DNA from 4 places in the Aneurinibacillus thermoaerophilus genome. Region 4 is predicted to be linked to each of the others. Evidence: riboswitches for the same ligand, from Rfam matches in the RefSeq annotation. Region 4 holds a riboswitch; each other region holds the start of a gene.

Region 1 (7,185 bases), 1.2 Mb from region 4:
ATTGCTGCTGCTTGCCCCGCTGCTCACCGATAAAACCGCTCGAAAGGGCAAAGCGACTGTGTACGTGTGTGAAAATTTTGCGTGCCAGGCCCCGGTTACGGATGTACAAATGGTCAGAGAACGACTACACTGACAGGCCTGTTTAACTGAACAGCCAAGAAGTCTCCTCTTCAAGCGATAGCTAAGTGGTGGGGAGTTCACGAAAGTACATATTTCTTTGAATGGATACAGGAATATGTGCTTTTTTTTTAATAGTTAGAAAAGGGAAACTTTCCATGCGCTTGTTCGCGAATGTTTCATGTGAGCCAGATTTTTGAAACGATACGGTAAGTGAACCGTAAAACATAGTGAACGCTTTGTAAGGCGCACACTTGTTAAGGGAGGAATCATGGTATGATCATTACGACAACGCCGACGATTCAAGGAAGAGAAATTCAGGAGTACCTGGGTGTGATTTCAGGCGAGGCCATCATGGGATCAAACGTGGTACGGGATTTTTTGGCCGGGATTACAGACATTATCGGTGGTCGTAGCGGCGCGTATGAAAGCAAACTCGCGGAGGGGCGGGAAATTGCTTTGAAAGAGATGGCAGATAAAGCGCGAGCGATGGGAGCCGACGCGGTTGTTGGGGTAGATTTAGATTTTGAAACGTTGCGCGATGGTATGATGATGTGTATCGCTACAGGAACAGCGGTAAAAGTAAGATAAGATCTATGAGGGTGTCCCCAAAAGTGGTGGGACACCCTCTTTTTCGCTACCGCATATACGCATATAAAAACGATAAATAACATATTGTATCGTGTTTGAGAGTAAACCACCACTTCTTTAGGGAGTTGACTTGTTTGTTTTTACCGATTATAGTTTGGCTGTAAGTTAGTTAACCGACATAATTGTTGGTTAGAAACAGGGAACTCTTGATGGAGTCGGCGCTGCGCGGGTGAAATGACTCCATTGTCGCATGTATATGCGCACAGCTCTGGCTGTTTTTCTTCTCTGTGCTATAATTCAGATGGGATATCATTTCAGATGGGGAGGAGTGAATAGAAGTGAGGAGGCTGCTTTTAGCCCTACTTCTTTTTATCCTGACGACTGCGACCGCGTATGCGGACGCTGCGGTGGGTGACACCATTATCACGCTTGGCCAGGATTTAAAACCGGCGCAGAAAGAACAAATCAAAAGCAGGTTTAATGCGCCGAACGCGCAAGAAATTACCGTCACTAACGCGGAGGAGCATAAATATCTGGAAGGTTTGCTCAGTAAAAGCGTGATCGGTACCCGTGCCATTTCGTCGGCGATGATTCAAATCGCTGAACCTGGCAAGGGGATTGTGGTTGAAACAAACAATATTACCTGGGTTAGCAAAGCCATGTACGAAAACGCATTGGCGACGGCGGGTGTAAAAGACGCGATTGTAAAAATTGATGCCCCGTTCCCGGTGTCTGGCACGGCTGCGCTGACAGGAATTATGAAGGCGTATGAAACGGTAACCGGGAAAAAAATTGATGAAACGCAGAAAAAAGTGGCAAACGAAGAGATGGTCACCACCGCGAAAATCGGTGAGACGATCGGCGATAAAGAAAAAGCGGCTGAGCTTCTGACACGCCTGAAAGCGGAACTGGCCAAACAGACGAGTAAATTGTCTGACGACCAATTGCGCGAAATGATTCGCAGCGTAGCGGATCAGATGGGACTGAATCTTTCCGACGCGGAGATTGAATCCCTCGTCAGCATTCTACGTAAAATCCAAAATTTAGATATTGACTGGAACAAAACGCTGGAGCAGGTTTCAAGCTATAAAGGAAAAATTCAAGAGTTCCTGAATAACAACCCGGAAGCAAAATCGCTCGTACAGGAAATGCTTTTATTTTTGAAACATTTGATCGAGCAAATTCTCTCTTGGTTCAAGTAGCTTGAATCTCTGGCGGAAAACCATAAAAAAAGCTTGTACAAATATTTGACATTCGCGGAAAAACACGATAGTATAATTTTTAAATCAATTAAATAGCGAACGAAACGGAAAACTCTTATCCAGAGAGGCGGAGGGAAATGGCCCGATGAAACCTCAGCAACCGCAGGCAAAAGCCTGAAAGGTGCTAATTCCATCAAAGCTTGTGTATAAGCTTTGGCAGATGAGAGGAGGAACGTGTTGCGGATCGATATGGTCCAACAGCCCTCTTCTCTGGAAGAGGGTTTTTTATTTCGCAGGTTATAGATTTTGGGAGGGATACGTTATGAAAACTTGGAAAATTGCGTTACTTGGGTTGGGTACAGTCGGTTCAGGAGTTATGACGATTTTACATACACATGCTACACGAATCGAAAAGCAGGCGGGGGTCAAGTTTGAAGTGGTAGGCGTTCTGGTGCGCGATGTTAAAAAGCCGCGCCGCGTGAAAGTAAAACGGGAACTTTTGACTACAGAGATCGAAACCATTTGGGAGAAAAATCCGGAGATTGTGATTGATGCGATGGGCGGGATTTCCCCCGCACTCGGTTATATCGAGCAAGCGATTGAACGGAAGTGCCACGTTGTATCTGCGAATAAGGAAATGATCGCTGCCTATGGCACACATTTGCACAGGCTGGCTGACAAAAATGGTGTTTCGCTCCTATACGAAGCGAGCGTAGGTGGCGGCATTCCAATTTTAAATGCGTTAAGCCAGCTATTAAAGGCAAACCGGATTACGCGTGTATACGGTATTTTAAACGGTACGACCAACTATATTTTAACCAAGATGGAAGAAGAAGGACTCACATATCAAGAAGCGCTGGAACAGGCACAGGAATTTGGCTTTGCAGAGGCTGATCCTACGGCGGATGTAGAAGGGTATGATGCATTTAACAAAATTCAGATTATAGCTAATCTGTGCTTCGGCCCCGACACCCCGGTACTGGAACAGGAGCGCGAAGGAATTGCGTCCATAACCGGTGAAGAGATGAAAGTATGTGAGAAGCTGGGATACCGTATTAAGTTGCTTGCTTCCGCAGAACGCACGGACGCAGGATGCTGCTTACGGGTTGTGCCGACGTTGGTGCCGTACGCTCATCCACTCTCCGGAGTTAAAAATGAATGCAATGGTGTTTTTATTACCGGCGATGTAGTTGGAGATGTATCATTTACCGGAAAGGGAGCAGGAGCGCTGCCTACAGGAAGCGCGATTGTGGAAGATATGTTAAACATTGTTCGTGGTTGGACATTTACACCCGATAAAGAGGGGCTCATGAGAGAAGACGTGGAGCAAAGCACAGGTGTGGAAAAAGTGGTGCTGGCGTTCTTTACCTTTTCAAAACAAACGAATGACAGTCAGAAAATTCGTCTGATTTCCTTTTTATCAGGTGGAGAAGGGTTTTTGCACGCGGTGGAAACAGTTAGCAGTGGGAGCGAAGTACATGTAGCTGCCGTAATCAGCAATCCGGATGTGTACGCGTTGAAAGCATTGGCCGACGACTTACAGGCGGAACTCAAGCTTCGCCCGGTGTTAGACGAACGGCTGAGCGCAGCAAGAGAAGATGCCGCAGTACTGGTAAAATAAATGTCAGGTAAACAAAAATGTAATTTTTCATAATATAACGGATATAGACAAGAATCAACAGCTATTTAGCGAAATTATCTTTTTGTTTCTCTTCTATCCTTACTTTTTCTATTGTATAAGCGATTGGAGAATAGATATAGCTTTTCGGTATAATAATTACGATAGGAAAAAATATATGGGAGAGATTTGTATGGCTCAACGAGTAGCCACCGAATACAAGAAGCTTGTGCTTGAATTAAGTACTTGGCAGTTGCAATCTTTTATCGAAATGTTTCAATGTGCAGAGTTTGAGACAGAAGTTCGAGTGTATGACAATGGTGAAAAGGAAATCGTACTGTTTGATAGGGAAAAAGAAATCCCCCTATCCTTTAAACTGATCGGAAATATGTACACTTTTGAGGGCAGGTATACTATTCGGGACGCCAAATTGGCGAACCAAATGCGCCAGGCTGTGCGCCGCTTTAAAGGGGACGCTGTCGTTTATCGGGTATATCCAACGTATACGATGATTTATCATTACAAAGAAGGGAAAGTTATGAAAATTATCGAACGGAAAGGAGATAGCGAAACGCTTGTCTTTGAATACCGGGATACGGTAGGAGACTTGCAGCGTCTATACGAAGCGCAGGGCGCTGAAGATCAAATCGCATGGCTTAGGGTGCATATTGATCAGTTGCTCGATTTTCGCAATCAACGCCAAGCAGCACATTTGCCAACGGAAGAGGTGGATCGTCAGTTAGCTACGCTCTCTCATCAATTGTTTGTATTAGAAGCGTAAAAAGTTTCCCAAGTATCCATAAGAAACTGTTGCAAATTTTTTAGAAACATGCTATCTTCTTTGTTGTGAAAAGATTAGGAACCAGGATTCACTCAAGGAAGTTTCTCCTCGAAATATAGTGAATGACGTAGGTCCTAGCGAGATTTTCAACACAAAATTGCTAGGAGGGGGGACCGAAAAGTGGAATATTCTACTTTCGGAAGACATGTTGCGATTGATACTTGGGGTGTCGATTTTGAAAAGTTGAACAGTGCGGAGTTTTTGCAGCATCATCTTGTTGAAGCTGCGGAGGCCTGCGGTGCTACGGTTTTGTCCGTACAATCGAAGCAATTCGAACCGCAAGGGGCAACAGTACTGGTTCTATTATCTGAAAGCCATATTTCGATTCATACATATCCGGAAAAAGGGTTTGCTGCGCTCGATTGCTACACGTGTGGCGAGACGGTTGATCCGGAACTTGCGATCGAATATATGGTCAACATTTTGCAGCCCGAAAAGCTCTATACCCGTAAGCTGATTCGTGGTATGGGCGAGCTGCAGGTTTTGGAATCTGAAATCACGAAGCAAAAGCAAAACATGTAAAAGAAAATAACGGTATAGAAGAAAGTCCACCCTGAAACTGCGGGGTGGACTTTTCACTTATTCTTAACAGAAAATTGGTTGCTTGCATAAGCTTTGGCATTTATGATGAATAAAGGAAAAATACTCGCTGTACAGTTTTTGATGTTTTGATATTCGCCCTGTGGTAAGAAAATACGATGCTGATATATCAAGTTAACTGTATATATGGAGGTTGAATGAATGGATCAGTTCATTGATTTGGAGAACAAACGAAAAACGCCACAAGATGTATTAGCGTACATCAAGAGCGGGGATGACATTATTGTTCCGCTCGCGAACGGTGAGCCGCTCGTGCTTTTGGATACGATTGAGAAACATGCGGAGCGCTGGTTCGACGTGCGTATTCACCAGATGCATGCGCTTAAAGAGCGCGACTACATTCACGGAAAATACCGGAAACATTTGCGCCATGTTGCGTATTTCTTAAGCGGCGCCTCGCGCAAAGCGTTTCTTGCTGGCGAATGCGATCTTGTTCCCAATCATTTTCATGAGGTACCGCGTCTATTACGGGAAACAACGAAAATGTCGCTCGTGCTGGCCGCTGCCGCGCCGATGGATGAGCACGGATATTTCTCGCTTGGTACGCAGGCTGACTATGTTGCTTCCTTTATTGGAAAAGTACCGTTTTTCCTTGAAGTGAATCCAAACATGCCGCGTACCTTCGGATCGAATCAGATACATATTAGCCAGATTCTTGGCTACATTGAAGTAGATTATCCGCTGTACGAGGTAAAAGAAAAGGAAGTGACCGATATCGACCGCAAAATTGCTGCCTATGTGGTGGAACGGATTCCGAACGGAGCGACGTTGCAAGTAGGAATCGGTGCCATTCCGAACGCGATTATCGGGTTTTTGCAAGATCATAAAAATCTCGGTATTCATACAGAGCTTATAACGGACGGTATTGTTGATCTAGCGGAGCAAGGAATCGTCAACGGTATTGAAAAGAAAACGCATAGAGGAAAAATTGTCGGAACCTTTGCGCTTGGCACAAAGAAATTGTATGATTTTATTGATGAGAATACCAGCGTAGAAATGCTGCCGGTTGATTATGTCAATGACCCGCGTATTATCGGACAGGAGGATAACATCGTCTCCATCAATGCGACGACAGAAGTGGACTTTATGGGACAGTGCGCCTCGGAAACGATTGCTGGACGTTATTATAGTTCCAGCGGAGGTCAGGCGGACTTTGCACGCGGAATCCGTTTTGCTAAGAACGGAAAGGGCTTTATTTGCTTGCACTCTACCACGCGTGATGGCTCGATCTCCCGCATTCGTCCGCAGCTTACGCTCGGCTCGGTTGTCACTACTTCAAAAAACGATGTAGATCACATTGTGACGGAATACGGTGTGGCTTCCTTGCGCGGAAAAAGCATTGCTGAGCGTACAAAAGCGCTTTTAGCAATTGCTCATCCGAAATTTAGGGAAGAACTGGAATTCGAGGCGAGGAAGTTTGGTTTGTTATATTAAATTACCAAAGGATAAAGAACCGTTCCAGACTCCGGAGCGGTTTTTTTCCTCTGTTTGGAAGGATACATACCAGCACGAAGCGAAACAATAAAAAGAGCATATTTTGCAGTTTCGCTTCTACATCAATAAACGAAACGATTATTTATCATAATGATGAATATATTTGTAGTATTTTCATATGAATACATCATTTTTCTTACATCTAAAGAGGGGTACGGATGACAAAAGCCTTTTTTTTGGATCGTGATGGGGTCATTAACGAAAATCCTCACCCGATCAACCATGTTGGACAGTTTGTTTTTATACCGGGAGCGCTCGAGGCGATACGCACGCTTCATGAGCGAGGATACAAAGTGTTTGTCGTAACAAACCAAGGCGGTGTTGGTTTGGGATACATGAAACGGGAAGCGCTCGCTGAAATTCATAACTATATGGAAGAAAAAATTAAAGAAGCGGGTGGGATGTTAGCGGAAATTTTGGCTTGTACTCATAAACCGCAGGAAGGGTGTACTTGCCGTAAACCGGAACCGGGAATGATATTTGATTTAATAAAACGATATAATATTGAACCTTCTAAAAGTTATATGGTGGGCGACTTTTATACAGATATTCAAGCCGGGCATCGAGCTGGTTTAAAAACGGTGTATATCGGTAAAGAAAATCTAAAGGGAAAAGAACCGCAACCGGACTATGTTTTTGGTTCGCTCGCGGAGGCGGTGGCCTCGCTTGTCGGTACAAGCGAACACCATATATAGAAGTTGTATAACATATAAAGATAGCGT
Region 2 (7,185 bases), 190 kb from region 4:
TTAAAAATGGCGCCGATTTTTGCCGTCGCAAACAATGTAACCACAAACTCGCTCGTATTATATAAGAAGGAAGAAACAACGTCACCCTTTTGGACACCCAGGCGCTTAAGCGCCCGGGCAAATTGGTTTACTTTTTGATTCAATTCTGTATATGTCCAGCGGTGATGCTTCGTTTCGTATTCATAAATTAAGCTAATTTTATCCGGAAAATTACGGACTGACCATTCAAGAACATCTCCGATTGTTGTGCTCATCGTTTTCTTCCCCCCTATGTGCTTATTTTAAATAATCAGGTTTGACAAATCCCTGGAATTCTTTCTCGATAACTTCTTTAAACTCCGGAGATTTATATGCTTCGATTAAATCTTTAACAAACTGGCTGTCTTTGTCCGCCGTTTTCACAGCGACCACGTTCATATATTGATCCGGAATCTTTTCGAGCGCCAGCGCTTCCGTAAGTTTCAAGCCCGATGCGATGGCGAAGTTCCCGTTGACAAATGCGTAGTCTGCGTCTTCAAGCGAGCGCGGAAGCTGGGCTGCTTCCAGCGGCAGGAGCTTGATATTTTTCTTGTTCTCCACGATATCCTTTTCCGATACGCGAAGCAGATCTACACCTTCTTTTAACTTGATCCAACCGAAATGTTGCATCATGACAAGCGCGCGGGCCTGATTAGTAGGATCATTCGGAAGCGAAACGGTCGCTCCCGGCTGCACTTCTTCCAGTGTTTTATGCTTATGCGAGTAAATGCCGATCGGAGCCGTCGGAACCTGGATAACATCTTGAATATCCAAGTTATGCTCTTTCGCAAAGTTCTGCAAATACACGACATGTTGAAACACATTCGCATTCAGCGAACCTTCAGCCAGCGCCTGGTTCGGCTGCACGTAATCGTTGAACTCAACAATCTTCACGTTGTATCCTTTTTTTTCTAAAATAGGTTTAATTCCTAAACGCACCTGATCACTATACGGCCCCGCCGTCGCACCAATAACCAGTTCTTTACTGTTCCCCTGCGTTTTTCCTGTTGCCGTTTCGCTCTCTTGTCCTCCGCAAGCTGTCAAAAAGATTACTATTAATGAAATTAATGCAATAAGAATAAACGGTTTTTGTTTCACAAAGATCTCTCCCTTAACGTTTATCAAGATAATGTGCAAGACGATTGCCCGCAAATTGAATGACTTGTACAAGCACCACCAATAAAAGCACGGTCACAATCATAACATCCGTCTGGAATCGGTAGTAGCCGAAGCGAATCGCTAAATCCCCGATCCCTCCGCCTCCGACAACGCCGGCCATCGCAGAATAGGAAAGAAAACTGACAATCAATACTGTGAGTCCGAGCGTAAGCCCAGCGCGCGCTTCTGTCAATAACACTTTCCAAACAATCTGATATGTAGACGCCCCCATTGCCACCGCGGCTTCAATAACTCCTCTCGAAACTTCACGAAGCGATTGCTCCACCAGACGTGCAAAGTATGGAATGGCTGCAATCGACAACGGAACAGCCGCAGCCACCGGACCGATCGTCGTTCCGACCAATGTTCGCGTCAACGGAATCAATGCCACGAGCAAAATAAGAAAGGGAAACGATCGGACAATGTTAACGAGCGAACTTAAAATTCGAAATAAAATGGGGCTTTCCAGCAATTGTCCTTTACCTGTCAGAAAAAGCAGAACCCCCAGCGGCATGCCAAGCAAAAGCGCTGAGCCTATTGAAATGCCGACCATAATAGAAGTTTCTACGATAGAAACCCCAATTTCCGGCAATAAAGCAATCACATTATCAAACATTGGCTATCCCTCTCTCCTTGCCTGTTTCCTCTTCGAATAATAGCTGGGCGATTTCAGTTTTCGGCTTTACTTCCCGTTCAGAAAGCGAAAGTTTTTCGACGAGATGACCTCTTTCCATGACTGCTACTTTGTTGCAAATCTCTTTCACTACACTCATTTCATGCGTGACGATGAGAATCGTTACGCCTAGCTTTTGGTTGATTTCTTTAAGAAAAGATAAAATGGTACGCGTCGTCTGCGGATCAAGCGCTGAGGTAGGCTCATCACATAGCAGCACTTTCGGCCGGCTGGCCAACGCCCGGGCGATAGCGACCCTCTGCTTTTGTCCCCCGCTCAACTTGGCAGGATAGCTGTCCACCTTCTCGGCCAGCCCTACAATCTCCAAGCACTCCTGTACTCTTTTTTTTCTCTCTTCTTTTGGAAGACCGGCTATTTCTAGCGGAAACGCCACATTGTCCGCCACCGTCCGATTATTCAACAGATTAAAATGCTGAAAAATCATGCCGATGGACTGGCGCGCTTTGCGCAGCTCTCGATTTGATAGACCGGTTAACTCCTGACCATCCACATATACCTTTCCCTCGTCCGGTCGCTCCAGCAAATTAACCAGTCTAAGCAAAGTTGACTTACCAGCACCGCTGAACCCGATAATACCGTACACATCCCCTGGCTCCACATGCAGCGACGTTGGAGCTACTGCCTGAAATGTCCCGTTCGGTGTGGTATAACTTTTACTAATACTCTGTAATTTAATCATACTCCTCACTCCTTTATTCCTCCTAGATTGCACAAGGGGAAATAAAAACGACCTCCTGCGCTGCAAGAGGTCGGCGTACACTCATCACAAGTTTGCCGGACCTCTCATCTTTCAGCGCGCGAGCGCTGCTGGAATTGGCACCGTGTCAAAGAGTTTCTTTGATGGTTGCCGAGGCTTCACTGGGCCAGTCCCTCCACCTCTCTGGATAAGAGTCCTAATCATTTGCCTTTTCAATTTGTTGATTTTATTCTAACACATTAAACCATAATGTCAACTAGGAATTATAGATTTTTTAATTTTCTCCTACATTGCTGAGACATATAAAAACCATCACAGTTTATCATTGTATATGCAGATAACACCATATTTATATTGATTATAGTAGCTGTATATTTTCGCGGTCAATAAATTTACATTTAATTCTTAATACTATATCGAATAGTAGCAATATTTGTTTTGATAAGGTTGTTAATGATCCGATAAAAAAGACCGCGATTGAAAATTCCACGGTCTTCCTGTTTCATTATTTTTGTGCAATGGTTTGCCGTAACTCCGTGATACGTGCCTCCATTTTTTCTTTTTTAAAAATCGCCTGTGTAAAAATTCCGGTACCAACAATATTTTCTGATGTTTCCGCGGTCACTTCACAAACGACTCGCTTCGGAGTAACTTCCGTACATAAGGCTGTAAATTTTACCCGTTGCCCCACCACCGCAGGCCCAATGTGCTTAACCTGAATTTCGTATCCGGCTCCTTCCTCCCCCTCTTCAAGGTAAGGCAAAATAACATGGCGTCCGACTTTTTCCATATAATAAATCATAGTCACGGTCGACATTACATCGTGAACCACGTTGCCGTCAAACGTAGGACGCATATCGTCCTGCACGACAATTTCCAACGTCTCTGTCTCTCCCGGTTGTAATCCTTTCACCCGTTCTTCTCCTTCCTTATAAAGCAACATATACTTTCTTATACGAATGTAAAGACAACTCCACATCACTGTGGAGTTGTCTTTACACGGGCATATGTGCCAAGCGCGACGGCAACCAGCTCCCCATCGTCCGTGCGCACTTCCGCTTGCATGATAATAGTACGGCCTCCGCGCTTGATTACCCTAGATTGTGCGATCAGCTTATTTCCCCTAGCAGGCGCCAAATAGTTGATTTTGCTCTCCAATGTTACGCACTGCTGCACACCGTTAACATGAGGCGCGGCCGCGTGCCCCATGACCACATCAGCAAGCGTGCTTGTCACTCCGCCATGCACCACTCCATCGATACTATTGTACAATTCCGGGCGAATATGAAGCACTGCCGTGCAGCTATTTTCGTCCTGGTGCTCGATTTCAATACCAAGATATTGGTTAAAACGATTGTTTGATTTCATGGTAGTCTCTCCTGCCAATCCAGCGCTGCCAACGCGTCCTGTTACTCTTCATTAGCTGCGTTCTGTCCGATTTCCTCAAGAAAAAACCCACTCTTGCGGTAAGCGACCGCGTCAAGCAGAGCGATGCTTTCGCCGTCGTGTTCCACCTCGATTTGGTAAAAACCGGCGCGTGCTGTTTTTTTCTTTTCTGTCGCTACTGCACGTAACCGTGCGCCCTTTCCACTTGGAGCCATATACTGAACGTTCATCGATAACGCCACGCATGGACGTCCATATGAATTGCAGGCCGCAGCAAACGCAAAATCAGCCAGCGCAAAAATGACGGCTCCATGTGTTGTGCCATGCGCATTCAACATTTCCTCACGCACGTCTACTTCCGCCACAGCCGTTCCCTCTCCAAGTTCAACCAGCCGGATTCCTAAATGGCGCGCGTACGGATCGCGACTCACATACCGAGTGATTTGTTCCCGGTACCTGCGATGTGTTTCCGTTTCACTCAACATGCTTTTTAAACCTTTCTCCTATACTACTTCCGCGAAGTGCATGGATACAACCTTGCCAGCAAAGCCCATTAAATCTTTGCCTGCTGCTTTTCCTTCCGGAGAAGAAAGCGCGTTCATAAGCGCTTCTTTTGTTTCAAAATACATTTCTGCAATCAAATGAAGATTGCTGTCACCTGCAGGAGAGCCATAAATTTTATTAACTTCCAGCTTTAGAAGACCCGGCATTTTTTCCGCGAGCGGCGCGTGTACTTCTTTGTAATGTTTATCAAATTCCTCTACATTTTCCGGCTTTTTGTAAATCGCGATCAGCTTAACCATCGTATCCCCTCCATAAAAAATCAATACCTTAATATCATAAAAATATAATATTACGTTTTAAAATCGTACTATTTATCAGAAATTATATCGTTTTAAACAGCCAATCGTCAATATTTTAAGAAAAATTATTAATATAGCCACTATGTTGAACTTACCGTTCAAGCGAATGCTACCGCTCCCGCTGGCCCGGTTCAACGAATTGCAAGAGCTCTCGATCCGGGCCATAAAATAAAATCATCCGACCGCCTCCAAGCGTCGGTTTCGGTTTCTCAGTGTTAAAAACAATTCCCTTCGCCTTGTAATGAGCAATCAGTACAAAAACGCCATCTCGCGCACCGCGTTCTGACCGCGAAGGCATACCCTGTACCCAAACATCGATGAATAAAACGCAATGGAACGATCCATATCGGAAACAATCAATGCTACGTGTTCGATTTTTTTAATCATTTGTATCTCCTGCCCTTTTCATTTTTGAATCCCTTCTCTTTTTCTATCACTAAATGGTAATTTTGTTTCTTATTTTGGGCAAGTCTAGTCCTTTACTTTGACTTCTCCGCTTTACATGTTGAACAAAGCGACAGTGGCCGACTTTTTATACGGTTTTACTTTCTGTTATAGTAAAAGCAAAAGGACATGAAGGGGAGAACAATATGGCAATGTTTGAGGAACCGGATCTGCTGGGCGTCTACTGCGAACGACGCGACAAGGGACATCCGGAAGAATATGCGTTTGAGATTACGCAAAAATATATGTTCAATTTCTTTATCAGCAACATGAACCAACTGTTCGCTGCTGAAAAAGCCGAAGTTACTGACAACATGCCGCCTGATGAAAAAGCAAAACTACTCTATTTAAAAAAGGCATCCGACCGCGAAAAGCTGGAACTTATCCGCAGATGGTATGAAGATTACAAAGACAGCATCTATTCCTCCAGCGGTTCATTTGAACGGGCATATATGCACAGAAATTCCCTTTTGCAAAATAATGAATATTAAAAAAGCATCAAAAAATCCCCGGATTGGCCGCTACGAACCGAAACCGGGGATTTTTCATCATTCTATTCGTTATTTTTTAATCAATTCAAGCTCCACTGGCACATTTTTCTCTACTTTTTCGCCGTTTGCTACTTTCTTCGCAAGTTCAACCGCTTGCTTGCCGATAAGCTCGGGTTTCTGCGCGACAGTCGCGCTCATGCGGCCCTCTTTCACCGCAGCCACTGCGTCATCCGTTGCATCAAAGCCAACAACAACTACATCCTTCAATCCAGCAGCCTGAATCGCTTTCAGAGCCCCTAGCGCCATTTCATCATTATGAGCAAATACGGCTTTAATATCCTTATTCCCCTGCAAAATGTTTTCCATAACACTCATACCTTTCGCGCGGTCAAAATCGGCCGGCTGCTTGGCCACCACTTTCACACCTTTTTCTTTGTCAATGATTTCATGGAAACCTTTGCCGCGCTCCCGTGCCGCGGAAGAACCTGGAATTCCTTCAAGTTCAACGATATTGCCTTGTTTTCCGATTTTTTCAAGCAAATATTTAGCCGCCATTCTGCCCCCTTCTACGTTGTCGGAAGCTACGTGTGATACGACCTCGCCTCCCTCGGCGCTACGGTCAACGGTAATGACCGGGATGTTGGCATGATTCGCGGATTTAATGGCAGACACAACGGCTGCGGAGTCGGTCGGGTTTACAAGAATGACATCCACCTGCCGCTGGATTAAATCTTCGATTCCCGAGATTTGTTTCGCTGGGTCATCCTGTGCGTCAACCGTTACTAGCTTTATATTGTTTTCCTGCGCCGCTTTCTCCGCCCCCTCTTTCAGCGTCACGAAGAACGGGTTGCTTTGTGTGGAAATAGCCAGCCCTACCGTAATCTGCTCTTTTTTGTCGCCAGCTGCTTTATCTCCTGTACCTGGCGCCTGGGTGGTGCAACCTACCAGCATGGATAAACCGAGCAAACTTACCGCAAAACCTTTTACTAATCTTTTCATTTTCTTCTGATCCCCCTTAGACAAATATTGATTTAATGTTTGTACATTTGTATGGTGATGGATATGTTTTTTACGCTGTTTTTTTGCGATCAAGCAAAACAGCAAGCAAAATCACGGCTCCTTTTACCACCTGCTGGTAGAACGAAGAAACTTCCAGCAAATTCAAACCGTTGTTTAGCACGCCGATAATCATCGCACCGATAAGGGTACCAAAAATCCAGCCACGACCGCCAGATAGGCTGGTTCCCCCCAGCACGACCGCAGCAATGGCATCCAATTCATACCCCATTCCGGCGTTTGCCTGCGCGGAATTGAGGCGCGAAGTCAGGATAACCCCTGCCAGCGCCGATAACAAACCAGTCAGCGCATAAATATAAATTTTTACCCTGTCTGCTTTAATGCCGGACAGAATCGCCGCTTCTTCGTTGCCGCCGA
Region 3 (7,185 bases), 1.6 Mb from region 4:
AATCCGATTGGTGCATGTCCGTAGGATAAACTTTCAACATCCCATATCTTTCCAATCCGATGAATATGCTTTCTATGGAGATACGTTGGGTAGTCAAAAGCGCCCGGGTTTGTAGGAGGGGCCGGACGTTCGATTTCTATTTTTCCGCTCAAGGTTGCTCCATAGCTGAGAACTTTCTCCGCCTGCCTTCGGCTCGCCTCATTCCGAAAATAAATCGTTGTCTGCACCAGCTCTGGAACTTCTAAGGCTTTCCCATTAAGTACATGAATGCGCAAAATAAATTTGCAGCGATCTCCATCAAACATCACTGCGCTCTGAATCTCTCCCGCAAATGCTGCGTTCGTTTCATCTGGTAAAATGCTCACATTATGTTTTTCGATCCACAAATACCAAGAAAATCCTGTGATAAAGAACAAAAGTCCCGTCACAACAAGTTTATAGTATGCCTTATTCTTGAAAACAGGCAATATCCCCACGATTATAAACCCTAACAGCAAACCGCAACCTAAACGGGCGCTGTTGACAAACTGAGAAGCACACACCAACCCGCTCAGCATGTACAAACCGCAGAAAAAAAGCGCCCGTTGCCTCATTCTTATTTCACATACCCGCGCTTCTTCAACTTTTCCACATGCGCACGCATCAGCGCATCAATATCCATCAAAAAAGTCTCTTCCAATATGTATAACATTGTAAAGCAACACTGGGCAATATGCAGAAGATTTAAACCGCACCCTTTTAAAATTTGTTCATCTGTATGAACCCGCTTCTCTCCGCTAGCACCGCGAAACTTACCGATCCATTGGGCAAACCGCCCGATAGCGACAGAAATATTTAATACTGTACTGTCAAGCGTAACACCAGGAATGGTAAGACGCGGCAAACTCATTGCCCGAAATCCTTCTTCATTCACTTTAATATATACATCACCAGCTACGCTTTCCAAATACCCTTTGCGCAACAGTTTGGCCAGATGGTCATCAATCATATCTTCCAAGCGCACCTCAGGCGCTAAATCTTCCAGAACAAATGTCATAGAAATACAAGTTTGAGCGACATCGAGCAATTCACCGGCTACGTTTTGCAACGCTTCTCGCGCCCGTGGTGTTCCCTGTTCATCCATCCAGCAAAGGATGGCTTCACTGAGCTCTCCCTGTTCTTCCACCAGCTTGCGAAAAGTCGACTCCAGCGAAGGAACGAGTCGATTTAGCCTGGGAAGTACGATCTCCATTTTACTTTCCCCTTTCTCCCCTATACGTTTTTTCTTTCTATTGTATCATAAAAATCAAGATAAATGTAAAAAAAAGGAAGAAGTTTTTTTCCTCTTTCCTTCTAATAATTCTGTAGCTCATTCCATTGATCAGTGAGCAGACACAACTCTTGCTTGATGATATGCACGTGAGGTTCTTTGTTATGTATCATACAATCATTCAACTTCTCCAGCAGGTAATTAATGCGACCTTCTAAAATTTGCCGATCGATATACTGATCCACCAGTATGTTCGACAACTCTTTCTCCTCGCCCAATCCGTTGCTTTCATAGATACGTCCCTCGCGGAAGTGAATATCTCTGCTTACTCCTTCCTCATACAGACGAAGCATGCCGCTCGCTCCCATCAGGTAAATAGAACCATAAAACAGACGAATAAGAGGATTGCTCATCATTTCCTCTTCCGTAATACCATTGATATAAAGACGGCCTTTAATCGGCAGACCTGCTTGTACAACCAAACGAAAGACGCCGTGTTCCGTATAAAAGCCGAGCAACAATGTGCCCTGCATCGTTTTCTTTTCTTCTACCGTTATTTCGGAACGGGATTTCGCTTCTTCCACGATGCGATACACATCATCTGTTCTTTCCTGAGGAGCTTGGAAATTATCACATACGCCACGGATCGTTGCGACATTCGGTTGCATTAAAATCACCTCGTTTATAGTTCAAAAAAATATCCTCTTGCTACATCTTTACCCCCTTAGTTATCATCCATACCACATTTTTACACTTTTTATAAAAAAATATTCTAATCTACAATTTCTATCTGAACCCCGGCCGGAGGCGTATACTCAAGCAACTGACGAAACATAATTTGCTTCTGTTCAAAAAGATGTGCTACCTTCTCATAGTCTTTCAAATATATCCGATGATAGACCACCTCGATGATGCCGCTGTTGGCGATTAAATTAGCGCACATCCAGCACGGCTGATCCGTGACATAGATGGTGGCTCCCTGCCGTTCCTCCTGGTCGGTAAACAAAAGCAAATTCTGCTCTGCATGAATGGTGCGAATGCATTTTTGCTTCTCAACGCTGTTCCCTTGTTCGTCTACCTCATAGTAGGTATGCAACATACATCCAACATCAAGACAAGACTCAACGCCGCTTGGGCTTCCGTTGTAGGCCGTTCCCAGCACTTTTTTATTTTTGGTTAGTACCGCCCCAACGTGACGGCGCGGACATGTGGCCCGGGTCGCGGCCATATACGCTAAATCCATAAAATATTCATCCCATGTCTTCCGTGGGCTCATATCTTTCCCTCTCTTCTGTTTCTTTCTCTTTACTATTCTAACCTGCGAAAAAGAATACCGGAAAGAAAAAAGGGAGAGAAAGTCTTCTTCCTCACCCCTTCTAAAACTTATTACTATTCTGCTTCCGTCAAACTACGATTATGCATTCACCAGTTGGCTGGCTTTAAGCGCCTGCTCAATGTCGGCAATAATATCATCTACCGCTTCAATACCGATAGAGAGACGAATCATATCCGGCGTAACACCCGCACTGCGCTGTTGTTCTTCCGTTAGCTGCTGATGCGTCGTACTTGCAGGGTGGATAACAAGCGTTTTGGCATCGCCAACATTCGCCAAGTGGGAAAGAAGCTTCAGGCTGTTAATAAAGCGTTTGCCTTCTTCCAGCCCACCTTTAATGCCGAACGTGAAAATGGAACCCGGTCCTTTTGGCAAATACTTCTTTGCGCGCTCATAATAAGGACTGCTCTCAAGCCCTGCATAATTCACCCAGGAAACAAGTTCGTTTTCTTGCAAATATTCCGCTACTTTTTTTGTATTTTCCACATGACGCTCCATGCGTAAATGAAGCGTCTCCAACCCTTGCAAGAATAACCAAGAGTTGAACGGAGATATCGCTGCCCCAAAGTCGCGCAGCAATTGTACGCGCGCTTTGATAATGTAGGCAAGATTGCCGACTGCTTCCGTGTATACTACGCCGTGATAGCTCGGATCTGGCTCAGTTAACCCTGGGAACTTGCCATTGTTCCAGTCAAAGTTACCGGAGTCGACAATCACGCCTCCAATTGAGGTACCATGACCACCGATAAACTTTGTAGCAGAATGAACAACAATGTCAGCGCCAAATTCAATCGGACGGCAAAGATACGGAGTGGCAAACGTGTTATCTACAATAAATGGAATTCCGTTCTCATGCGCGATGCCCGCTAATGTTTCCAAATCAACTATATCTGCGCGTGGATTTCCGATCGTTTCCGCATAAAGCGCTTTTGTCTTGTGCGTGATCGCGGCACGAATAGCATCCTTATCTTCCGGATCAAAGAATTTCACCGTTATGCCGAACTTCGGAAACGTATGCGCGAACAGGTTGTATGTTCCGCCATATAGATTGCTGGAAGCGATAATTTCATCCCCCGCATGCGCGATGTTTAAAATAGAGAACGTAATTGCCGCCTGACCGGAAGCGACCGCAAGCGCACCCACACCGCCTTCAAGTTCCGCAATCCGCTTCTCAAACGTATCCTGCGTCGGGTTCATAATGCGCGTATAAATGTTACCGAATTCTTTCAATGCGAACAAATTGGCTGCATGCTCCGTGTCTTTAAATACATAAGAAGTTGTTTGATAAATTGGCACCGCGCGCGAAAGCGTCGTCGGGTCCACTTCCTGTCCTCCGTGCAAGCATACCGTCTCGAAATTGAATTTGCGTTCTTCTGCCATTCTCTTTTTCCTCCCTGTCATCATTCTTTGTTTTCGGCGATGCCAACCAAAAGAAAAATCCTCTTCTTTGGAAGAAGAGGATTCTACGCAGGTATGTATCATCGCTCTCATCTTCCAAAGCATGCTGCTTTGCTGGAATTAGCACCTTGCACATACGTGCCGGTTGCCGGGCTTCATCGGGCCAGTCCCTCCGCCGCTCTTGATAAGAGATGTCTTATATAAAATTTTCTCGCTTGAGCTGATTCTGGTTTTATTATAGCCTTACTATTCCTACCTGTCAACTTAATTTGAAGATTTTTATTGTACAGAAATTTTGGCGCGCATTTTCTCCAATGTTTTCGGACCAATTCCTGCTACCTTTGTTAAATCCTCTACCGTTCTGAACAGGCCATTTTCTTCCCTGTATTGAATAATAGCTGCTGCTTTTCCAGGCCCAATACCAGGAATGGTTTGTAGTTGCTCTAATGTAGCTGTATTAATATTAATTTTCTCCTCCTGCCCGGGTGCGCCCGGCGCAGAAGCTGTTCCTGCTGATGCCAGACCCGTTGTACCGATTAGAGCCTCTTCTCCTTTTATCGGAATATATAAGAGCATGCCGTCAACAAGCCGCTGCGCTCCGTTGACTTGCTTTGCATCCGCTTCCGGAAGCAATCCGCCCGCCATCCCGATGGCCTGATACACACGTGCCTCAGCCGGTAACGTATATACCCCTGGCTTCGCTACCGCGCCCTTCACATCAACGACGACAGTCGCCTGAACGGATGGCGCAGGAGAGCGCGCGCTTTCCTCTTTTTCTATGGGATCTCCCGTTTGATCGTTCTCCCCGGCAGTGAAAACGGAGGAGCCCGTAACCGCTTGTTGCTCAGAAAACGGAAGCGTTTTTGCTTCTGTTTCCTCCTGAGTGTAATTATAAAAATAAATACTACTGCCCAAAATAAAAAGACATATACTAATACTGATCCATTTTTTCTTTTCTACAAACCAGCTTTTCACCGCATCTCTCTCCCTTACTTGTAGTTTTCTAACTTTTTGCCTATACTTTTTATATAAACATTCAGAAAATCGCCACTTAAAAAAGGAGGATTGCAAACAATGGGTGTTCATCACGCAATTTCAGCCCACTCCGCAAGGCAAGCTGAGTATATTACGCTCTACCGCAAACTGGATGCGGTGCGGGAAATGTGGATTGAAAAAGCGGTAGAGCAATGCAAGAACGGAGAAAAAATCAGCGTGGAAGAGATTAATAACATCACACAACAAATTAATCAACTTGCGCAACGTTACCATCTTCCGCCGCGCAAACTTGTGACGGAAGAAATGGTACAAAATATTTGTAAATAATTACCACATCTCTATCTTAGCATAATTAGAAAAATATGTGTACTAAATCTTTCTTTCCCCTCATACTTATTAAATAATTATAATCGCCGGGGGGATTTAGATGCATATCGGCTTTATCGGAACGGGAAGTATGGGAACAATCCTCATTGAAGCCTTTATCGAATCTGGTGCTGTTCTGCCCGCCCAAATCTCTGTTGCCAATCGGACACCGGAAAAACTACATGCGCTCACGGCAAAACACCCGGACATCAAGGCTAGCACTAACATAAATGTGGCCCAAAAAGCAGACATTCTATTTCTGTGCACCAAGCCCCTGGAATATCGGACGGTACTCGACGAAATTGGCGAACATTTGACGCCCGATAAACTTGTTCTATCTATCACAAGTTCCGTCGGTGTGCAACAATTAGAAGCATATATTCCTTGCAAAGTGGCCCGTGTCATTCCCAGTATTACGAATACAGCGCTCAGCGGTGCTTCACTCATTACGTTCGGTGCCCGTTTAACCCAGACTGATCGTACCTTGCTGCTCACACTTCTTTCTGCCATCAGTACGCCTATAGAGATTGAAGAATCGCAAACACGAATTTCCTCGGATATTGTAAGCTGCGGCCCAGCTTTTTTTAGCTTTCTAATGCAACGCTTTATTGACAGCGCGGTCGATCATGCATCCATTACGGAGGAGCAGGCTACAAGATTAATGACCGAGATGATTATCGGGCTTGGCCGCCTGCTTGAAGACGGACGTTTTTCGCTGCCGACACTTCAGGCCAAAGTTTGCGTGCCAGGTGGAGTAACCGGCATCGGCTTGCACGTGCTTGATGAAGAAACACAGGATGTGTTTAAACATTTAATTGAAGCAACGCACAATAAGTTCAACATAGATGTACGGGAAGTTCAGGAAATGTTCACCAACCAAAAAAACTCCTTCCATTGAACAAGGAAGGAGTTTTTTGCGCACTCGGAAGATTACTTAACGACCTGAGCGCCTGCTTTTAATTTGTCAGAAATTTTAAGGCTAAAACCCGCAGCAGCTTTCTCATTTACTACTAATTGAACATCTTTCAAAGCTTCAACAGGAATAGAATCCAGCTTCTCGCCCTTTAACCCCCGGGCTGCTATAGTATCGTCTAGCCTACAACGATATTTACCAGTTTGCCCGGAACGGCGATAACTTTACGCACCGTCTTGCCTTCAACCAGCTCTTTGATTTTTTCATTTTCGGTAGCAAGAGTCTCCATCTCCTGCTTCGTCAAATTGGCTGGAATAACCATTTTATCGCGTACTTTGCCGTTGATTTGGACGACAATTTCCACTTCATCAAGCACGAGCGCGGCGGCGTCATACTTCGGCCAGGACTGCTGGTGCACGCTATCTTCATGACCGATCATACGCCACATTTCTTCCGTAATGTGCGGCGCGAACGGCGCGAGCAGCACAACCGTTGTTTCAATGGCGTGAGCTAGCATGCCACGATCCGCAGTTTCCGGATACGCATAAATTTTGTTTACAAGTTCCATGATGGCACTGATTGCTGTGTTGAACTGACGACGCTCACCGATGTCTTCACTTACTTTCTTAATGGTCGCGTGTAACGTGCGGTTCAAATCTTTGGCCGCGCTGTCGGACAAGTTCACCTGCGGGTGTCTTGCCACAAGCTCTGCATGGCTATCCACCATACGCCATACGCGATTTAAGAAGCGATAGCTTCCTTCTACCCCGCTGTCGCTCCACTCAAGATCACGATCCGGCGGCGCCGCGAATAAAATGAACAAGCGTCCAGTATCCGCTCCGTACTTGGCAATGATTTCATCCGGACTGACAACATTTCCTTTTGATTTGGACATTTTTGCTCCGTCTTTCAGCACCATGCCCTGTGTAA
Region 4 (7,185 bases):
TCCTTTTCCTCAACTCTTTCATTCTTATTGATGCAGACCGCATTCCGTCTTGCCCGTACCGCTCCAACGTCCGGCACGTGAGTCGCTCCCGTCTTCCACCGGTAACGTGCAATGTTTACAGCCAATGCTCGGATAACCTTTGTCATGCAATTCATTATATGGAAGTTGATAAAGCTTGATATAACTCCATACTTCTTCCCATTTCCAATAAATTAACGGGCAGATTTTAATGGATCGGAACCTGCGATCAATATTGACAAACTGTGTGTTCGCCCGCGTCGGCGACTGCTCCCGTCTTAAACCAGATAACCAAGCCACCGTGCCCGCCATCACTTCTTCTAAAGGCTGAATTTTCCGTAATTTACAGCATAAATCCGGATCTATCTTCCATAATTCTGAACCATACTGCTCTGCCTGCTCTTGTACGGACAGCGCCGGCTCCTTCATCTGAATGCGCAATTTCGGATATTTGACTTTCACGCGCTCAATAACTTCATACGTTTCTTTAAAGTGTAAATGTGTATCCAGGAAAACGATACGGGCATCCGGACGCACCCGGCTAATTAAGTCGGTTAAAACCATACCTTCAGCACCAAAGCTGCAAGCATAGATTAGATTGTCACCGAATAGGCCATATGCCCACTTTAATACATCCAGCGCATCCTTATTTTCCAATGTTTTATTTATTTCTTCGCAGCGTTCAGATGTCAGCGTTTCATATGAAAATGTCATATCCGGCACCTAGATTCCTCCTCTCTGATCATGAATGGCGCTTTTTTCTTTACGGATCGTCTGGGAAAGGTTCATTAATCCTAGCGTAGTGATAAATACGCTTATAATAACGATTAACACATACGGATTCGGCTGCAACCAGAGATGAACCATCGCGTAAGCCACGACAAGTGAAGATACCGGAGAAACAATCCACACCTTTGCGATTTGGTGAATAACTCTTTTCTGCCAAAGCTTAAAACCGTTGTCCGCAGTACCAACGCCCATAATAGCACAGGTAGTCGCCTGTACAAGCGGAACAGGGATGCCCAACAAAGAGGCGATAATGACCAATCCTCCGCTGGTGAAAGAAACCGCGCTGCCCTGCAAAAGCGAAAGACGGGTAATTTTTTTCCCGTTTGTCTCCAACACTTTACCGCCCAACAAAACCGCACCAAGCGCCACGAATATTCCACCCATCCAAACGCCAGCGGAAACAGACATTAACCCGGCGCCAACAAGCGGCCCAACCGCGTTCGCCACATTGTTCATACCGGCCGAAAATGCCTCAAGCGCACCGCCGATCACAAGCAATCTTCCCAGCCAGCGCTGCCATTTTCCCTGTCTGCTAAGATGCGGCCACTTCACTTCCGCTATCTTAATTAGTCGCCCCAGCACATACGCCACACTAAACGAGACCAGAGGAACCGCGATCCAGAAGGAAATAATGACTGCAAGTTTGCTGACGAATAAGGATTTGTACGCGAGCCCGATGCCGACAATCGAACCAACCGTCACTTCACTCGTTGACAGGGGAACCCCCATCAGATTTGCTATAAACAGCGTGAGTGTCGCTGAGGCCAGAATAATTATTACAATCTCCACAGTGAGAATAGAGGAAGAGATGATACCTCCCCCGATTGTTTTCACTACTTCGCCTCCACCTAACACAGCACCGAGCAAAGCAGCTGCACCTACAATCAGCATTGCGAGCTTCTTATTTTGAATAGCTCCCCCGCCATACGCCGCGCCCATCGCAGCGGCTGTACCGCTGGCGCCGATATTCATCGCGAAAAACAGGGCAATGGCAATGGCCGCGCACGTCAGAATCATGGCTCGATCACATACCCCCGGCCCGTTCCAGCCGGCTTTTTTTCTACAATGGCTATCTCCGCAACCGGCCTCGGCGGCAAAAAATAGCGTTCAATTTGATTCTGGGCGCTGCGGAACGCTTTTTCTTCATTTTCATGTATGACTACAACGGCAGCTGTTCCCCCATCCCTAAACAATATCTCAAATCTATAGATAAACATCGCCTCACCTCTCCTATGCCCAGGCATCCTTTATACCAACTGTTTCAGAGCCGCATCCAGCCTCTCTTGGAACGGTGTAATTCCAACACGCTGTACGAAATCAAAGAAGCTTTCCTTGTTCCGCTTTTCTTCCTTATAATAGGCAAGCAACGGCAACACGACCCGGTGCAGTTGCTCGCCAAGCACGCGTCCTTTCAGCTTTTCGTTAAATTTCGCGTTCGGGCCCAGCGTACCGCCAAGGAAAATATCGAACGCATCTTTCATGCCGTCTTCCGTTTTAACAAGCGCTCCCTGAAAGCCAATGTCAGCAATTTGCCGCTGACCGCATGAGTTCGGACAACCGACCATATGCATGCGAATTGGTTCATCCAACTCCACATGTTCATCTAGATATTCCGCCAATTGGCGCATTCTTTCTTTCGTTTCAACGATCGCAAGATTACAGAATTCATTGCCGGTGCAAGAAACGGCGAAAGCAGTAAAATTCTTCGGATACGGTGTCAAACGTTCCAACACTTTTTCTTGCAACAGTTCTTCCACTCTTTCATCCGGTATGCCGGTAATTATGATATTTTGCGAATTGCATGTACGCAGTGAGCCATTACCATATTCATCGGCGAGATGCGCCAGTTCTTCCAATTCCTGTGCCGACATACGTCCTACCGGAACGGACAGACCAACATAACTCAACCCTTCCTGGCGCTGTTTATGAATACCGGTAAAATATCCTGCATTCCATCCCTTAATCTTATCTTCGCCCCGCGTCTCCAGCTCGCCGACAAGCTCTTTTAACTTGGCAAGAAACTTCTCCGCTCCCCAATCAGCGACAAGAAATTTCAAGCGTGCGTGATGACGCTTCTCCCGGTATCCATAGTCACGGAAAATCGTTGTAACGCCGACCGCTACCTTCACGACTTCTTCCGGTCGCACAAATACATCGAGCTGTTGAGCCAAATACGGACGGGACGATAGTCCGCCGCCAACCCAGACATGAAAACCGATGATTTCCTTGCCAGCGATTACTTTCGTGGCCGGGGTAAACGCCAGATCGTTAATTTCGGCATGACCGGCATTATAAATATTGCTAGAAATCGAAATTTTATATTTGCGCGGCAGGTTGGAAAAATCCCGGTTCATTAAAAACGTATCGGACAACTGTTTCACAAGCGGGGTCGTATCTATTAATTCGTACGGATCGAGCCCCGCAAGCGGATTGCCAACAATCGTACGCGGGCAATCGCCGCACGCCTCAAATGAGGACAATCCGACGGCAGCCAACCGTTCAAAAATGTCCGGTAAATTTTCGATCCGCAACCAGTGAAACTGAATCGCCTGACGTGTCGTAATATCGATTAAATCCCTGCCATAATCATGCGCGATACTCGCAAGCGTGCGCGCCTGCTCGGACGTAAGATTTCCGGACGGAACCCGGACACGCATCATAAAGCACCCGTCTTTCGGGCGCTGCTGATATACACCTGCCCACTTAAAACGATCCATATCATCCGGCGTAATGGATTCAAAACCAGTTTTCGCATAACGATAAATGTCCTCAATAACATCCAGTCCATCTTTCTCCAGTTTTATTAATTCTGTTTTATTCAATTTCTCCTTATTTTGTGCCCATATTGGTGTATAACTCATTCATACTCTCTCCTCTCATCTCAGCGAATATTATGCAATAATGACTTGACGCAGCTGTTGTTCATACCAAGCTAACTGCTCCCGCAGGCGGACAACCTCGCCTACGACAATCACTGCCGGAGAACGAAAGCGTGCCTGTTGTACCTGCTCTACAATCGTCTCCAATGTACCTATAAGCGTCTCCTGATTTTCGCATGTACCCCAGCGGATAAGTGCCACAGGTGTCTCTTTGGCCCGGCCGTACTTATGAAGATTTTTCACAATTTCCGGCAAATTGCCGACCCCCATGTAAAATACCAGCGTATCTACCGCAGTGGCCAACTTCTCCCACTGAATACCACTTTGCTCCTTCTCTACAGCTTTGTGGCCAGTCACAAACGCGACGGAGGATGAATAATCACGGTGCGTGATAGGTATTCCTGCATAAGCCGGAGCAGCGATACCCGATGTAATGCCCGGCACAACTTCATAGTCGATGCCGGCCGCGATACAGGCTTCCGCTTCTTCCCCACCGCGCCCGAAAACAAATGGATCACCCCCTTTTAAACGAACAACCTCTTTCCCTTGCACAGCCTTCGCCACAATGATCTCGTTAATTTCCGTCTGGGATAACGAATGGTGATTTGTCTCTTTTCCGCAATAAATGCATTCAGCCTCCTTTTTTGCATAATCAAGCAGCTTTGGACTGGCCAGACGGTCATATACAATCACATCCGCCCGTTGTAGAAGCTCAAGCCCACGCACTGTAATCAACTTTGGATCGCCTGGCCCGGCACCCACAAGATACACTTTACCTGCCACCATATAACCATCCCCTTTTTTTCCAAAAATAATATTAATAAAATTTGTTTTATATGTTTAATTTAATTAAAAAAGCCCTGCTTCATTAAAGAAGAAGGGCTTATATTCTACGATCCCCTCTTCCTCATCTTCAAGCGTGTGCTTTCTGGAATTGGCACCTAACCGAATTAGGTTGCCGAGATTTCATTGGGCCAGTCCCTCCATCTCTCTGGATAAGAAAGAGAATTCATATTATATTGATCGGATTTATTAAATTTGATTATACTCGGCTTTTTCTAAAAAGACAATACTTTTCAAAAAAATCCTCTCATTCATTATGCAAAGAGGCTTCAGAGTTAAAGAGCAGCCCGCTTCTTATTCATAACGCAACGCCTCAATCGGATTTAGCTTTGCCGCTTTGTTAGCAGGATACAATCCGAAGAAAATCCCGATGGAACTGGACACGGAAAATGCAAGCAAAACGGTCTCCCATGAAATCAAAAGCGGTATATTAGCATAGGAAAAGCCGATAGCTGATATACCAATACCAAGCAATGCTCCGATTAAGCCGCCGATTAACGACAAAATCATCGACTCCAGTAGGAACTGAAGCAAAATATCTTTCCGCTGCGCTCCAAGCGCTTTGCGGATTCCGATTTCTCTTGTCCGTTCCGTCACGGACACAAGCATAATATTCATCACGCCAATGCCGCCCACCACGAGGGAAATGCCAGCTACAATGCTAAAAATCAGGGTAATCATTCCAGTCATTTGCGAAAACTCTTTAATATTGTCTTCCATACTTAAAACTTCATAGTAATCTTTATGGTTATGCTTGCGGTTCAAATAATCCTTGACCTGCTTCATCGCAGGCCGCAATGCTTCTTTGGAAATGGCGGTCATTTCAATGTTGCTTACCGTTTGGTTTTCAGACAGCTCATTCGCAAAACGAAACGGAACAAACGCGCTCTTTGCTTTGGAAAAATCAAAGCTTACTTTCTCCTGCTTAAATACGCCGATCACCACTACGCTCCGATCGTTAAAACGCACGCGCTGACCGATCGGGTTTTCCGTCCCGAACAATTCCTGAGCTGCTCCGTCTTCCAATACGATAACCGGTCGGCGGTTTTTATCATCCTCGTCGGTAAAAAAGCGGCCTTGCACCATGTGGAGCGTGGGTTGTACAGCCGGAAGCTGGGCCGTCGTCGCCCTTACTTCGACGGTTTTCTTCTTATTGAGCCAGTAAAGCTCCGTATTGCCTACGTAAGAGTTGGCTACGGCAGCGGAAATGTACGGACTCACCTGCGGCAAATATTCCGCATCTTCCAAAGTAAGCGCGTTCGGATCTTCAGGCTCCTCCGTATCGTAGCGGGTATATACCATAAATTTATTTTGGCCGAACTTGCTTACCTGCTGCACGACCGCACTTTCGCCCCCTTTCCCAAGCGTCATAACCGCAATGACAGACGCGATACCAATAATAATCCCCAGCATCGTTAGAAAAGAACGCAGCTTATTGGCGCGCAAACCGTCCAAAGCCATGCTTAAGCTTTCCAGCAAACGCATAGATTACACCTCCTGTTGGCGCTCCGACGCCAGTTGTTGCGACGCGAATAATCGATCCCTCACGGGGTCATCGGCGACTACCTGGCCGTCGCGGAAGCGGATTAACCGCTTCGCATAGCATGCGATATCCGGTTCATGCGTAACAAGAATAATAGTCGTTCCTTGTTCATTTAACTGTTGGAAAATGTCCATAATTTCAATGCTTGTCCGCGAATCAAGCGCCCCGGTTGGCTCATCAGCCAGCACAATCGCCGGCTCATTTACGAGCGCGCGCGCAATCGCTACCCGCTGCCGCTGTCCGCCTGATAACTGATTCGGAATATGATTCATACGTTCGTCGAGCCCGACACGCGCAAGAGCCGCACGCGCCCGTTCCGTCCGTTCCTTTCTTCCGACCCCGGCATAAATCAGCGGCAATTCAACATTGCGCAGTGCGGTTGAACGCGGCAAAAGATGAAAGGTTTGAAAAACAAAACCGATTTTTTGGTTACGTACATGGGCAAGCTGCTTATCCGACAAATTCGTTACTTCCATTCCGTCTAAATGATACAGCCCGCTCGTCGGTCGATCCAGGCAGCCAATCATGTTCATAAATGTCGATTTTCCCGAACCGGATGGTCCCATAATAGCGACAAATTCCCCTTTTTCAACCGTTACGAAAACATTCTTCATCGCATAAATATCGCCACCGCCTGTGCGGTACACTTTGGACATATTCTCTACTTTTACCATGCTGTACCGCCCCTTTTATCTCGCTTCTCCGGGAACATTCGCTTCCATAACCGGCTCATTTTCCTTTAATTGCGGCCCCGGATTGGTGATAACTTTCGTGCCCGCTTTCAAACCTTGTTTAACTTCGGCAAACAATTCGTTTTCCATTCCGGTGACAACCGCCTTCTTCTTCGCCAGACCGTTCTCATTTATCCAGACGAACGCTTTCCCGCCGTTCTTCTGCACCGCTTCGATCGGTACTTGCAGCGCCTGTTTCGCGCTTTGGTGCACAATCGTTACATCTATCCGAAAGCCGGGGCGCAAAAGCTCATTTGGTTTGTCCAATGCCAGCTTCACCGCCACTTTGGCCCGTTCGCTCTGCTGTCCGCTTTTCTGTGTGGCGGCTTCTATCGCTACCGGTGAGATGCTTACCACATGAGCTTCGGCCACCTGTTTGCCT

The links. Region 4 has a riboswitch for S-adenosylmethionine ahead of cobA (uroporphyrinogen-III C-methyltransferase). Riboswitches for the same ligand answer to the same signal wherever they lie in the genome.
Region 1: it holds a riboswitch for S-adenosylmethionine, as region 4 does, so the genes downstream of both, K3F53_RS09730 (homoserine dehydrogenase) here and cobA (uroporphyrinogen-III C-methyltransferase) in region 4, are expected to answer to the same signal.
Region 2: it holds a riboswitch for S-adenosylmethionine, as region 4 does, so the genes downstream of both, K3F53_RS04415 (methionine ABC transporter ATP-binding protein) here and cobA (uroporphyrinogen-III C-methyltransferase) in region 4, are expected to answer to the same signal.
Region 3: it holds a riboswitch for S-adenosylmethionine, as region 4 does, so the genes downstream of both, K3F53_RS13685 (homocysteine synthase) here and cobA (uroporphyrinogen-III C-methyltransferase) in region 4, are expected to answer to the same signal.

What each region holds. Positions count from the first base shown of each region.
Region 1 is NZ_CP080764.1:1,860,444-1,867,628, reverse strand. Features, by position in the region: gene K3F53_RS09745 (hypothetical protein) at 1-133, shown strand, start outside; gene K3F53_RS09740 (YbjQ family protein) at 394-708, shown strand; gene K3F53_RS09735 (DUF1002 domain-containing protein) at 1,047-1,910, shown strand; SAM riboswitch class I at 2,023-2,137, shown strand; gene K3F53_RS09730 (homoserine dehydrogenase) at 2,233-3,531, shown strand; gene K3F53_RS09725 (non-ribosomal peptide synthetase module) at 3,722-4,309, shown strand; gene speD (adenosylmethionine decarboxylase) at 4,490-4,891, shown strand; gene K3F53_RS09715 (acetyl-CoA hydrolase/transferase family protein) at 5,111-6,403, shown strand; gene K3F53_RS09710 (D-glycero-alpha-D-manno-heptose-1,7-bisphosphate 7-phosphatase) at 6,622-7,158, shown strand.
Region 2 is NZ_CP080764.1:807,143-814,327, reverse strand. Features, by position in the region: gene K3F53_RS04430 (fatty acid--CoA ligase) at 1-254, opposite strand, end outside; gene K3F53_RS04425 (MetQ/NlpA family ABC transporter substrate-binding protein) at 277-1,116, opposite strand; gene K3F53_RS04420 (methionine ABC transporter permease) at 1,130-1,792, opposite strand; gene K3F53_RS04415 (methionine ABC transporter ATP-binding protein) at 1,785-2,549, opposite strand; SAM riboswitch class I at 2,651-2,761, opposite strand; gene K3F53_RS04410 (thioesterase family protein) at 3,073-3,480, opposite strand; gene K3F53_RS04405 (PaaI family thioesterase) at 3,546-3,935, opposite strand; gene K3F53_RS04400 (PaaI family thioesterase) at 3,977-4,438, opposite strand; gene K3F53_RS04395 (EthD family reductase) at 4,457-4,756, opposite strand; gene K3F53_RS19310 (VOC family protein) at 5,066-5,203, opposite strand; gene K3F53_RS04385 (hypothetical protein) at 5,407-5,751, shown strand; gene rbsB (ribose ABC transporter substrate-binding protein RbsB) at 5,821-6,750, opposite strand; gene K3F53_RS04375 (ABC transporter permease subunit) at 6,821-7,185, opposite strand, start outside.
Region 3 is NZ_CP080764.1:2,630,802-2,637,986, forward strand. Features, by position in the region: gene K3F53_RS13665 (DNA internalization-related competence protein ComEC/Rec2) at 1-593, opposite strand, end outside; gene K3F53_RS13670 (MazG-like family protein) at 596-1,231, opposite strand; gene K3F53_RS13675 (hypothetical protein) at 1,333-1,917, opposite strand; gene K3F53_RS13680 (deoxycytidylate deaminase) at 2,022-2,525, opposite strand; gene K3F53_RS13685 (homocysteine synthase) at 2,664-3,962, opposite strand; SAM riboswitch class I at 4,067-4,171, opposite strand; gene K3F53_RS13690 (helix-hairpin-helix domain-containing protein) at 4,260-4,955, opposite strand; gene K3F53_RS13695 (DUF2533 family protein) at 5,055-5,303, shown strand; gene comER (late competence protein ComER) at 5,404-6,240, shown strand; gene leuS (leucine--tRNA ligase) at 6,434-7,185, opposite strand, start outside.
Region 4 is NZ_CP080764.1:613,781-620,965, reverse strand. Features, by position in the region: gene K3F53_RS03325 (phosphoadenylyl-sulfate reductase) at 25-732, opposite strand; gene K3F53_RS03320 (sulfate permease) at 742-1,824, opposite strand; gene K3F53_RS03315 (DUF3906 family protein) at 1,821-2,024, opposite strand; gene K3F53_RS03310 (nitrite/sulfite reductase) at 2,055-3,668, opposite strand; gene cobA (uroporphyrinogen-III C-methyltransferase) at 3,699-4,472, opposite strand; SAM riboswitch class I at 4,591-4,688, opposite strand; gene K3F53_RS03300 (ABC transporter permease) at 4,824-6,014, opposite strand; gene K3F53_RS03295 (ABC transporter ATP-binding protein) at 6,018-6,746, opposite strand; gene K3F53_RS03290 (efflux RND transporter periplasmic adaptor subunit) at 6,762-7,185, opposite strand, start outside.